Regions from separate parts of the Nocardia sp. NPDC004582 genome, predicted to be linked through region 1. Evidence: riboswitches for the same ligand, from Rfam matches in the RefSeq annotation. Region 1 holds a riboswitch; the other holds the start of a gene.
What was found. Region 1 has a riboswitch for cobalamin ahead of ACWELJ_RS28385 (FecCD family ABC transporter permease). Riboswitches for the same ligand answer to the same signal wherever they lie in the genome.

Region 1 (4,405 bases):
TCGTCGAGTACTTCGGGTCGCAGCGCCACGCCGGGAGGTTCCAGGGGGCGCGCCCGGCCCGCGTCCAGCACCAGCACCCGATCGCAGAACCGGTCCGCGAGGGTGAGATCGTGCAGGCTCATCACCACGGTCCGCGCCAATTCCCGCGTCAGCGCCAGCAATTCGAGCTGATGGGTGATGTCGAGATGATTGGTCGGCTCGTCCAGCAGCAGCACCGGCGTGTCCTGCGCCAGCGCTCGCGCGAGCAGCACCCGCTGCCGTTCCCCGCCCGACAGCCGCCCCACCGCCCGCCCCGCGAACCCGGCCAGATCCACCTGGCGCAACGCGTGTTCCACCGCGGCGCGCTCATCCGGCCCGCCCGCACCCCACGGCGGCAGATACGGCGTGCGCCCCAACGCCACCAGCTCACCCACCAGCAGATCGGCCGGCGGCGCTTCGTCCTGCCCGACCAGACCCACCAGCCGCGCCCGCTCCCGCGCCGAAACCTGGTGCACCGGACGGCCATCCACCGTGACCTCGCCCGCGACGGGTGTGATCAAACCCGCCAGCGTTCGCAACAGCGTGGTCTTTCCCGCACCGTTCGGTCCGACGATTCCCACCGTTTCGCCCGGTGACACCGTGAAGTCGACGTCCGTGACAACCGTGCGGCGTCCCGCCCCGCAGGCCAGCGCTGCCACCTGGAGCGCGCCGGGGCTTTCCGCGGCCGGGTGGTGTCGCCGCATCGCGCTGTTTCGCCACCCACGCCGGCGCGGTCGTGGCGCCGGGCCATTCGGGGCCGGGAGGTCGCGGCTGCGCGGCTCGCTCGTCGTGAGCGCGTCGCGGTGGTCCGCTGCGGCGATGGCCTCGGAGGTCGCCGGAGCGGCGTCGTGCGGGTGGCCGGGCCTCATGCCGCACCGAATCGGTAGCTGCGGCGCCCCATCAGGAGCAGGAAGGCGGGGGCGCCGATCAGACCGGTGAGGACGCCGACCGGGATTTCGGTGGGGCGGACCAGGACTCGGGTGGCGGCGTCGGCGATGACCAGGAAGGTGGCTCCGCACAGGGCGCTCGCGGGGAGCAGGGCGCGGTGGCGGGGGCCGACCAGCAGGCGGGCGGCGTGGGGGACCACCAGGCCGACGAAGCCGATGCCGCCGGAGACGGCGACGAGCACGCCGACCAGGACCGCCAGCAGGACGAACAGCGCGATGCGCAACTCGCGCACCGGGACTCCGATGGAGGCGGCCGTATCCGGGCCGAGGTTCAACGCGTCGAGCCAGTTGGCGGCGAGCAGCAACGCCGTGAGGCAGGCCGCGACCACGCAGCCGGGCAACAGGATTCGGGTCCAGTCCGCGCCGGAGAGGCTGCCCAGCAGCCAGAACAGCACCGACTGGGCGGCGGACGGGTCGCTGCTGCGGAAGATCAGATAGCTGCTGAAGGCGGCGAAGGCCGAGCCCAGCACCGTGCCGGTGAGCACGAGCCGCAGCGGCGTGAGGCCGCCCTGGGCCAGGGCGATGAGAAAGACCGCGGCCGCGGCGGCGAAGGCCCCGGCGAGCGCGCCCGCCGAGAGCGCCCAGAGTCCGGCTCCGGCGAACACCCCGGAGGTGATGACCGCCGCCGCGCCGACGCCCGCGCCGGAGGAGACGCCCAGCAGGTAGGGGTCGGCGAGGGGATTGCGGACCAGGGTCTGCATGGCCGCCCCGGCGACCGCCAGGCCCGCGCCGACGATGGCGGCGAGAACGGTGCGCGGCACCCGCAATTGCCACACGATGGTGTCGAGCCCCAGATCGGTGTGCGCGGTGCCGGTCAGCCGGTCGCGCAGGACCGCGAGCACGCCGCGCACCGGGATGTTCTCCGCGCCGAATCCCGTCGCGACGATCATGGCCACGACCAGCAGCGCCCCCATGACGGGCAGGGCGAGCGAGGTCCGCGCGCGGCTCATCGCGGTAGCTCCTCGGGCATGACGCGGCCTCTCCAGAGTGTTGCGCGGCGGGGGAGGTCTGACTCGCACCGGGTTCCGGTGCTCACAGTGGCGCGACCGCTCCGGATTCTCACCGGATTCCCGCACCCGCCTATCGACGAGGGGAACCCTACCGTCCGGAACCTTCGTCGGTTCCGACTGGTCGGTCCATCCCGCGGTCCGACCCCGATCAGCCCGCGCCGGAACTCGATTCGCGGTCCTTCGCGCGGATCAGCGGATTCGCGAACCGAGCAGATGCCGCACACCGCTCACGAACAGCTGCAATCCGAAGTCGAATCGCGCGGTGGCGTCGGGCATGTCGTAGAGCGGCGAGTTCTCCTCGGTGAGCGCGCCCGCGGAATCCATCTGGATGCGCGACTGCTCGTCCACCGTCTGCCCGAGCACGTAGTACAGCAGCGTGTAGGCGGCCAGTTCGGCCTCCTCGCGCGTCATGCCCGCGCGAATCGCGGCGCTGGCCAGCCGTTCCCGGCCCTTGCTGGTGGTGAGTCGCGACGCGTAGGTGGCCGAGACCAGTTCGGCGCCGTCGCGGTAGGCGAGCAGGCTCTCGCGCAGCCGGTGCGCGAGTTCGGTCATCTGCTTGGACCATTCGTCGGCCCGGACCGGCTCCTCCATGGGCGCGAGGATGCGGTCGGCGACCGCGCCGAGCAACGCCTGCTTGTTGGGGAAGTGCCAGTACAGCGCCCCGGGCTGGACGTGCAGCGAGGTGGCCAGGCGGCGCATGGTGAGATCCGCCAGTCCGTACTGGTCGAGGATGGCGATGGCCCCGTCGACCACATCCGTGCGATGGAGTTGCACTGAAGAATCCGACCCTCTCGTGTTCCGGCTCACGTTCCGGGCTGCTAGCCTACCCTGAACACCGTTCAAGTTGCTCGGCCACGCGGCCGGACGAAGGGATTCCCGCGGACATGACCCAGGTAGCCGTCACCACCGAAGCCGGTACCAACGCAGGCGATGACATTCTCGCCATCGCTCGCGAGCAGGTGCTCGAGCGCGGCGTCGGCCTGACCCAGGAGCAGACCCTCGCCGTCCTGCGGCTCGGCGACGAGCGGCTCGAGGAGCTGCTCGGCCTGGCGCACGACGTTCGCATGAAGTGGTGCGGCCCCGAGGTCGAGGTCGAGGGCATCATCTCGCTCAAGACCGGCGGCTGCCCCGAGGACTGCCACTTCTGTTCGCAGTCCGGCCTTTTCCAGTCGCCCGTGCGCGCCGCCTGGCTCGACATCCCCTCCCTCGTCGAGGCCGCCAAGCAGACCGCCAAGACCGGCGCCACCGAATTCTGCATCGTGGCCGCCGTGCGCGGCCCGGACGAGCGCCTCATGGCGCAGGTCGCCGCCGGCGTGGAGGCCATCCGCAACGAGGTCGACATCCAGGTCGCCTGCTCGCTGGGCATGCTCAACCAGGAGCAGGTGGACCAGCTCGCCGCCATGGGCGTGCACCGCTACAACCACAACCTGGAGACCGCGCGCTCGCACTTCCCGAACGTGGTCACCACCCACACCTACGACGAGCGCTGGGAGACCCTGCGCATGGTGCGCGAGGCCGGCATGGAGGTCTGCTGCGGCGGCATCCTCGGCATGGGCGAATCCCTGGAGCAGCGTGCGGAATTCGCGGCCGACCTGGCCTCGCTGGAGCCCGACGAGGTGCCGCTGAACTTCCTCAACCCGCGCCCGGGCACCCCCTTCGGCGACCTCGAGGTGCTCCCGGCCGCCGACGCGCTGCGCGCCGTCGCCGCCTTCCGCCTGGCCATGCCGCGCACCATCCTGCGTTTCGCCGGCGGTCGCGAGATCACCCTCGGCGACCTGGGCGCCAAGCAGGGCATCCTGGGCGGCATCAACGCCGTCATCGTCGGCAACTACCTGACCACCCTGGGTCGCCCGGCCGAGTCCGACATCGATCTGCTCGGCGAACTCAAGATGCCGATCAAGGCGCTCAACGAAACACTCTGAGCGAAATCCACTGAGAGAAAAAGGGGGTTCGGGGCCTATGCCCCGAACCCGTCTCGTACGGTAGGGGTGCGGGGGTTGTCATTCCCCTGGACCTGATCTACCCGCCGAGTTCGATACGCGAAGGATCCATCGAGGTGGTCGTGGACATCGAGGAGCGCTACAACCCTTTCACGGGCAAGCGAGTCGTGCCGGGGCTGGACGATCCGGTACCCCCCGCGGCGGCCCTGGGCCTGGAGCCGCCGCGCTTCTGTGAACAATGCGGTCGCCGCATGATCGTGCAGGTCAGCCCCGACGGCTGGTGGGCCAAATGCTCCCGCCACGGGGTTCTCGACTCCACGAGCCTGGAACACCGCTAGTGGCAGCCACATTCACCGCCGAGCCGGGCGGACTACGCGTCGACGTACTGATGCGGGAAGTACGCGCGGCGGCGGTGGTGTTCACCGCGCTCGCCGCGGTGAGCGCCCTGGCCGGGGTGGCCTGGGCGTATCTGGCTCCCGCGGAACAACTG
Region 2 (4,405 bases), on a different contig from region 1:
GGCGGCCATGGCCCCGGCCCTGCTGTGGCAGGCCGCCCACGACTGGCCGCAGCTGGCCACCAATGCCGCCATCGCGCACGAGACCGCGCAGAGCGACGGCGGCCAGTGGGGCACGGTGATCGCGATCCTGGTGGTCACCGGATTCCTCGGCGGCGGCCTGGGCGTGCTCGGCCTGTACGGTCTGGCCAAGGATTCGAAGCTGCGGCCGTACCGCTTCGTGCTCGTCGCGACGCTGCTGATGGTGGTGCTGGTGGTCGCCGGCCACGGCCGGTCCTATTACGTCGCCGGGACCATTCCCGCGATCTTCGGTGCGGGCGCGGCGATCCTGTCGGGCTGGTTCGGCACCGCCGGTCCGCGGCCGGTCGCCGTGCTGCGGCGGGTGTTCACCGGATTGACCGTCCTCACCGCGGTTTTGATGGCCGCCCTGGCCACGCTCCCCTACCCGAAGAGCTGGATCGACGTCCCCAACGCCAGCCGGCTGGGCTTCCTGCAGCACTACGGCAACGACGACTGGGCCGATCTGGCCGACGCCGTGCACAAGGTGGCGAGCGGTCTGCCGCCCGAGGAGCGGGCCGTCACCGCGGTGGTCGCGGAGGCCTACAACGAGGCCGGCGCGCTCGACCACTACGGCAAGTTCCAGTCGATTCCGCCGGCCTACAGCCCCAATCGCGGTTTCGCCGTATGGGGTCCACCGCCGGACTCGGCCACGACCATTCTGTGGGTCGGCTACAACGACGGTCCGGAGCAGCGGGCCTTCCTGGCGAACTTCGGGCAGAAAACCCAAGCGCTGCAGATGATCGACGAGCTCGGCATCGCGGGGCAGAACCATCACGTGAACATCTGGATCCTGCGCGAGCCGCTGGTCCCGCTATCGGTGGCCTGGCCGAAGCTGACCTACATGATCGTCCCTCCGGCCTCGTGAGAACACTGTCGGTCGCATGAGCAACACTGTCGGTCTAGCGCAACGTTTCCGCTGGGGAGGATTTGCATGTTGAGTTTCACGACCAAGGGCGCGTCGCTGCGGCTGGCCGCCGTCGCCGCCGTGCTCGCCGCGGTGGGTTCGGTGGGCGTCGCCGGCGCCGACGAACCGGCTCCGGCGGCCGGTCGCACCCTTGTCGTACTCGGTGATTCGTTCGCCGCGAACCCGCCGTGCGACGGGATCCTGGTCAAATGCGACGGCAACAACGACACCGCCTCGCACGAGTGCCTGCACCGCGGCACCTCGTGGCCGGTCCAGCTGAGCGCGCTGATGGGCGTTCCCGCAGCCGATTTCGAGAACGCCACCTGCACCAACGCCTCGATCGACAGCGGCCCGGTCACCTCGACCGGCAAGGAGATCCCCGGCCGCGACGGCTACACCCTGTCGCAGCTGGCGATCAAGGCGAGCAAGAACGGCGCGTTCGGCCCGCGCACCCAGGTGGTCGCGATCCAGTTGGGCGCCAACGACTCCTGGCCGCGCGACTCGACCAATGTCGCCGATGCCCCCAGCCAGTTGCGCTGCGCGCTGAACATGAGCCAGGGCTGCGACCCCGACGCCGTCGACAAGGAGCACTGGCCCGAGCTCGACACCATCACCGGCGCCGCCTACGCCGACCGCATCCGCAAGGTCGTCGAGTACGTGAAGTACTACGCGCCCAACGCGAAGATCCAGCTCGTCGGCTATCCCGAACTGGCCCCGGCCAACTCGAACGCCTGGTGCCTCGACGTCCTGGGCACCTTCCGCTACTTCCAGCCCCGCGGCGGCGCGGTCAACGCCTTCTGGAACCGTCTCGACGACGCCGAACGCGAAGCGGCCCAACTCCTCTCGATCGATTTCGTCGACGCCCGCGTCCCCACCGCCGGCCACGGCCTGTGCTCCCCGGACCCGTGGGTCCTGGCCGCCCTGGACCCGAAGGTGAACCTGGTCGGACTCCCCTTCCACCCGACGCCGCGCGGTGACACGGCCGTGGCCGCCGAGGTCTACAGCCACCTCACCCGCTGATCTTCGCGTCGCCCGCACCGGGTTTCCGGTGCGGGCGACGCCATCTCATCAGGTGGACGCTGCGGCGCAGCCGATTGACCAGGGGTGATACGTCTTCGTATGGTTGATCGACGATGTCATGAGGAATCCGGTGTAATTCCGGAGCGGTCGCGCCACTGTGAGCAGCCGGTCTCGATGCGAGACGGATGCGAGTCAGACCCTCACATCGTCGGTTCGATCGGCAACGGGGACGCGGAATCCCCCTGACTCAAAGGAGTCCTTCGTGGCTACCTCTTTCGCTCCTCGCTCCGGTCTCGGCAGCGGCGCGCTCTCCATCCCGACCACCGCCCTGTGGCTGGTCGGCACCACCCTGCTGGCCCTGCTGGCCATCTACTTCATCGGCATCGACCAGGGTGCGGTGTCGGTGTTCGGCAGCGACATGCACGTGCACGAGTTCGTGCACGACGGCCGGCATTTCCTCGGATTCCCCTGCCACTAGCACCGGGAATCGAGTAGCCACAATGGAAAAGCGAATCATCGGCCGCGGGGTCCTGCTGGGAGCCCTCGGCGGATCGCTGGCGTTCGTGTTCGCCCGGATCCTGTCCGAGCCGATCATCGATCGCGCCGTCGATTACGAAGAGGGGCGCGATCACGCGCAGATGGCGCTGGACAAGGCCGCCGGCCAGTCCATGGACATGGACCACGGGGCCGAGCTGTTCACCCGCGCGCAGCAGCAGAATGTCGGACTGGGCTTCGGCGTGATCGTGTTCGGGGCGGCGCTGGGCGCGCTGTTCGCGGTCGTCTACTTTCTGGCGCTGCGCAAGGCCGGGAAGATCTCGCCGCGGAATCTGGCGCTGCTGGTGTCGGGCGGCATGTTCCTGGCGCTGTACGCGGCGCCGTTCCTGAAGTACCCGGCCAACCCGCCGTCCGTCGGGAATCCGGACACCATCGAGGAGCGCACGGCACTGTACGTGGGCCTGATCGTGATCAGCGCGGTGCTGCTGGTCGCCGCGATCTGGCTGGGGCGCAGACTGACCGCGCGCCTGGACAATTGGACCGCGACGGTCGCCGCCGCGGCGGGCTTCGTGGTGGTGATGGGCGCGCTGCTGGCGCTGTTGCCGTCGTTCTCCGAAGCGCCGGAGCCGCTGCGGGACGCGTCGGGCACGATCGTGTTCCCGGGGTTCCCGGCCGACGACCTGTACCACTTCCGGCTCTACGCCTTCGCCGGCCAGCTCCTGGTGTGGGTGGTCATCGGTGTCGGCTTCGCCTGGCTGGCGCCGCGTCTGCTGGGCGACCGCGCGGCCGAGCCCGCGCAGGCGGCATGAGCGCGGTCACCCGGCTCACCCTGGTGACGCACGCGATCACCGATGCCGTGCGGTCCGCCCGCTTTCCGGCCGATGAACCGCTGCACCCGCTCGGGTCGCGGTCGGCCGAGCAGGCGGGCGGGCTGCCCGGCCCCGCGCCCGCGACGGTGCTGCACGCGCCGGAGGCCCGGGCCGAACAGACCTGCCGGGCACTGGGATTCACCGGCATCCCGGAGCCCGCGCTGCGCGATCTGGACCACGGCGACTGGGCCGGGAAGTCGATGGACGATCTCGCGCCCGAGCAGCTCATGGGCTGGCTCACCGACCCCGGCTACCGCGGTCACGGCGGTGAATCGATCACCGGCCTGCTCGATCGGGTCGGCGCGTGGATGCGCGGTCTGACCGGGCGCGGCGAGCGCATCGTCGCGGTGACCCATCCCGCGATCGTGCGGGCCGCCGTCCTGCGCACGCTCGACGCTCCCCCGGAGTCGTTCTGGCGCATCGACATCCCGCCGTTGAGCGCCACCACCCTGCATCACCGCGGCCCGGCGTGGACGTTGCGCGCGACCGCGCACGAACTCGCGGGCTGACTTCGCTGGCAGAATCCGGGGAATGGCGCAATCCTCGGGTTCGACCACCTCTCCGGCCGTCGGCCGGGCGCTCGACATCCTCGTCCGGCTGGCGCACGGCCCCGGACCGGTCCGGGCGGCGGTGCTGGCCCGCGATCTGGGACTGCCGCGCTCGTCGGTGTATCACATCCTGTCGGTGCTGGTGGACCGCGGATTCGTGGTGTACGTACCCGGTGATCAGGCCTATGGGCTGGGCGTGACGTCCTTCGAGATCGGGTCCGCCTACCTGCGGCACGAGCCGCTGGAACGGCTGGCGCAGCCGATCCTGCACCAGCTGGCCCGGCAGCTCGGGCAGGCGGTGCATCTGGGCATTCTGCACGGCAACGAGACGGTCTACCTGCTCAAGGAACGGCCCAGCTCGGGTCCGTCGGCGGAGGTCTCGCTGATCACCGATATCGGCGTCCGGCTGCCGTCGCATCTGACCGCGAACGGCCGCGCGATCCTCGCCTCGCTGCCGGACGCGCAGGTGAAGGCGTTGTACGCCAAGCGTTCCGACTTCCTCACCCGCACCG

Region 2: another riboswitch for cobalamin. It lies ahead of ACWELJ_RS11130 (CbtB domain-containing protein); the one in region 1 lies ahead of ACWELJ_RS28385 (FecCD family ABC transporter permease).

The regions. Positions count from the first base shown of each region.
Region 1 is NZ_JBSGCY010000143.1:11,176-15,580, reverse strand. It holds gene ACWELJ_RS28390 (ABC transporter ATP-binding protein) at 1-722, opposite strand, end outside; gene ACWELJ_RS28385 (FecCD family ABC transporter permease) at 884-1,915, opposite strand; cobalamin riboswitch at 1,950-2,081, opposite strand; gene ACWELJ_RS28380 (TetR/AcrR family transcriptional regulator C-terminal domain-containing protein) at 2,165-2,749, opposite strand; gene bioB (biotin synthase BioB) at 2,860-3,897, shown strand; gene bsaP (biotin synthase auxiliary protein BsaP) at 4,038-4,253, shown strand; gene ACWELJ_RS28365 (DUF2567 domain-containing protein) at 4,253-4,405, shown strand, end outside.
Region 2 is NZ_JBSGCY010000028.1:2,969-7,373, forward strand. It holds gene ACWELJ_RS11120 (ArnT family glycosyltransferase) at 1-922, shown strand, start outside; gene ACWELJ_RS11125 (SGNH/GDSL hydrolase family protein) at 989-1,981, shown strand; cobalamin riboswitch at 2,078-2,203, shown strand; gene ACWELJ_RS11130 (CbtB domain-containing protein) at 2,244-2,459, shown strand; gene ACWELJ_RS11135 (CbtA family protein) at 2,482-3,285, shown strand; gene ACWELJ_RS11140 (histidine phosphatase family protein) at 3,282-3,854, shown strand; gene ACWELJ_RS11145 (IclR family transcriptional regulator) at 3,877-4,405, shown strand, end outside.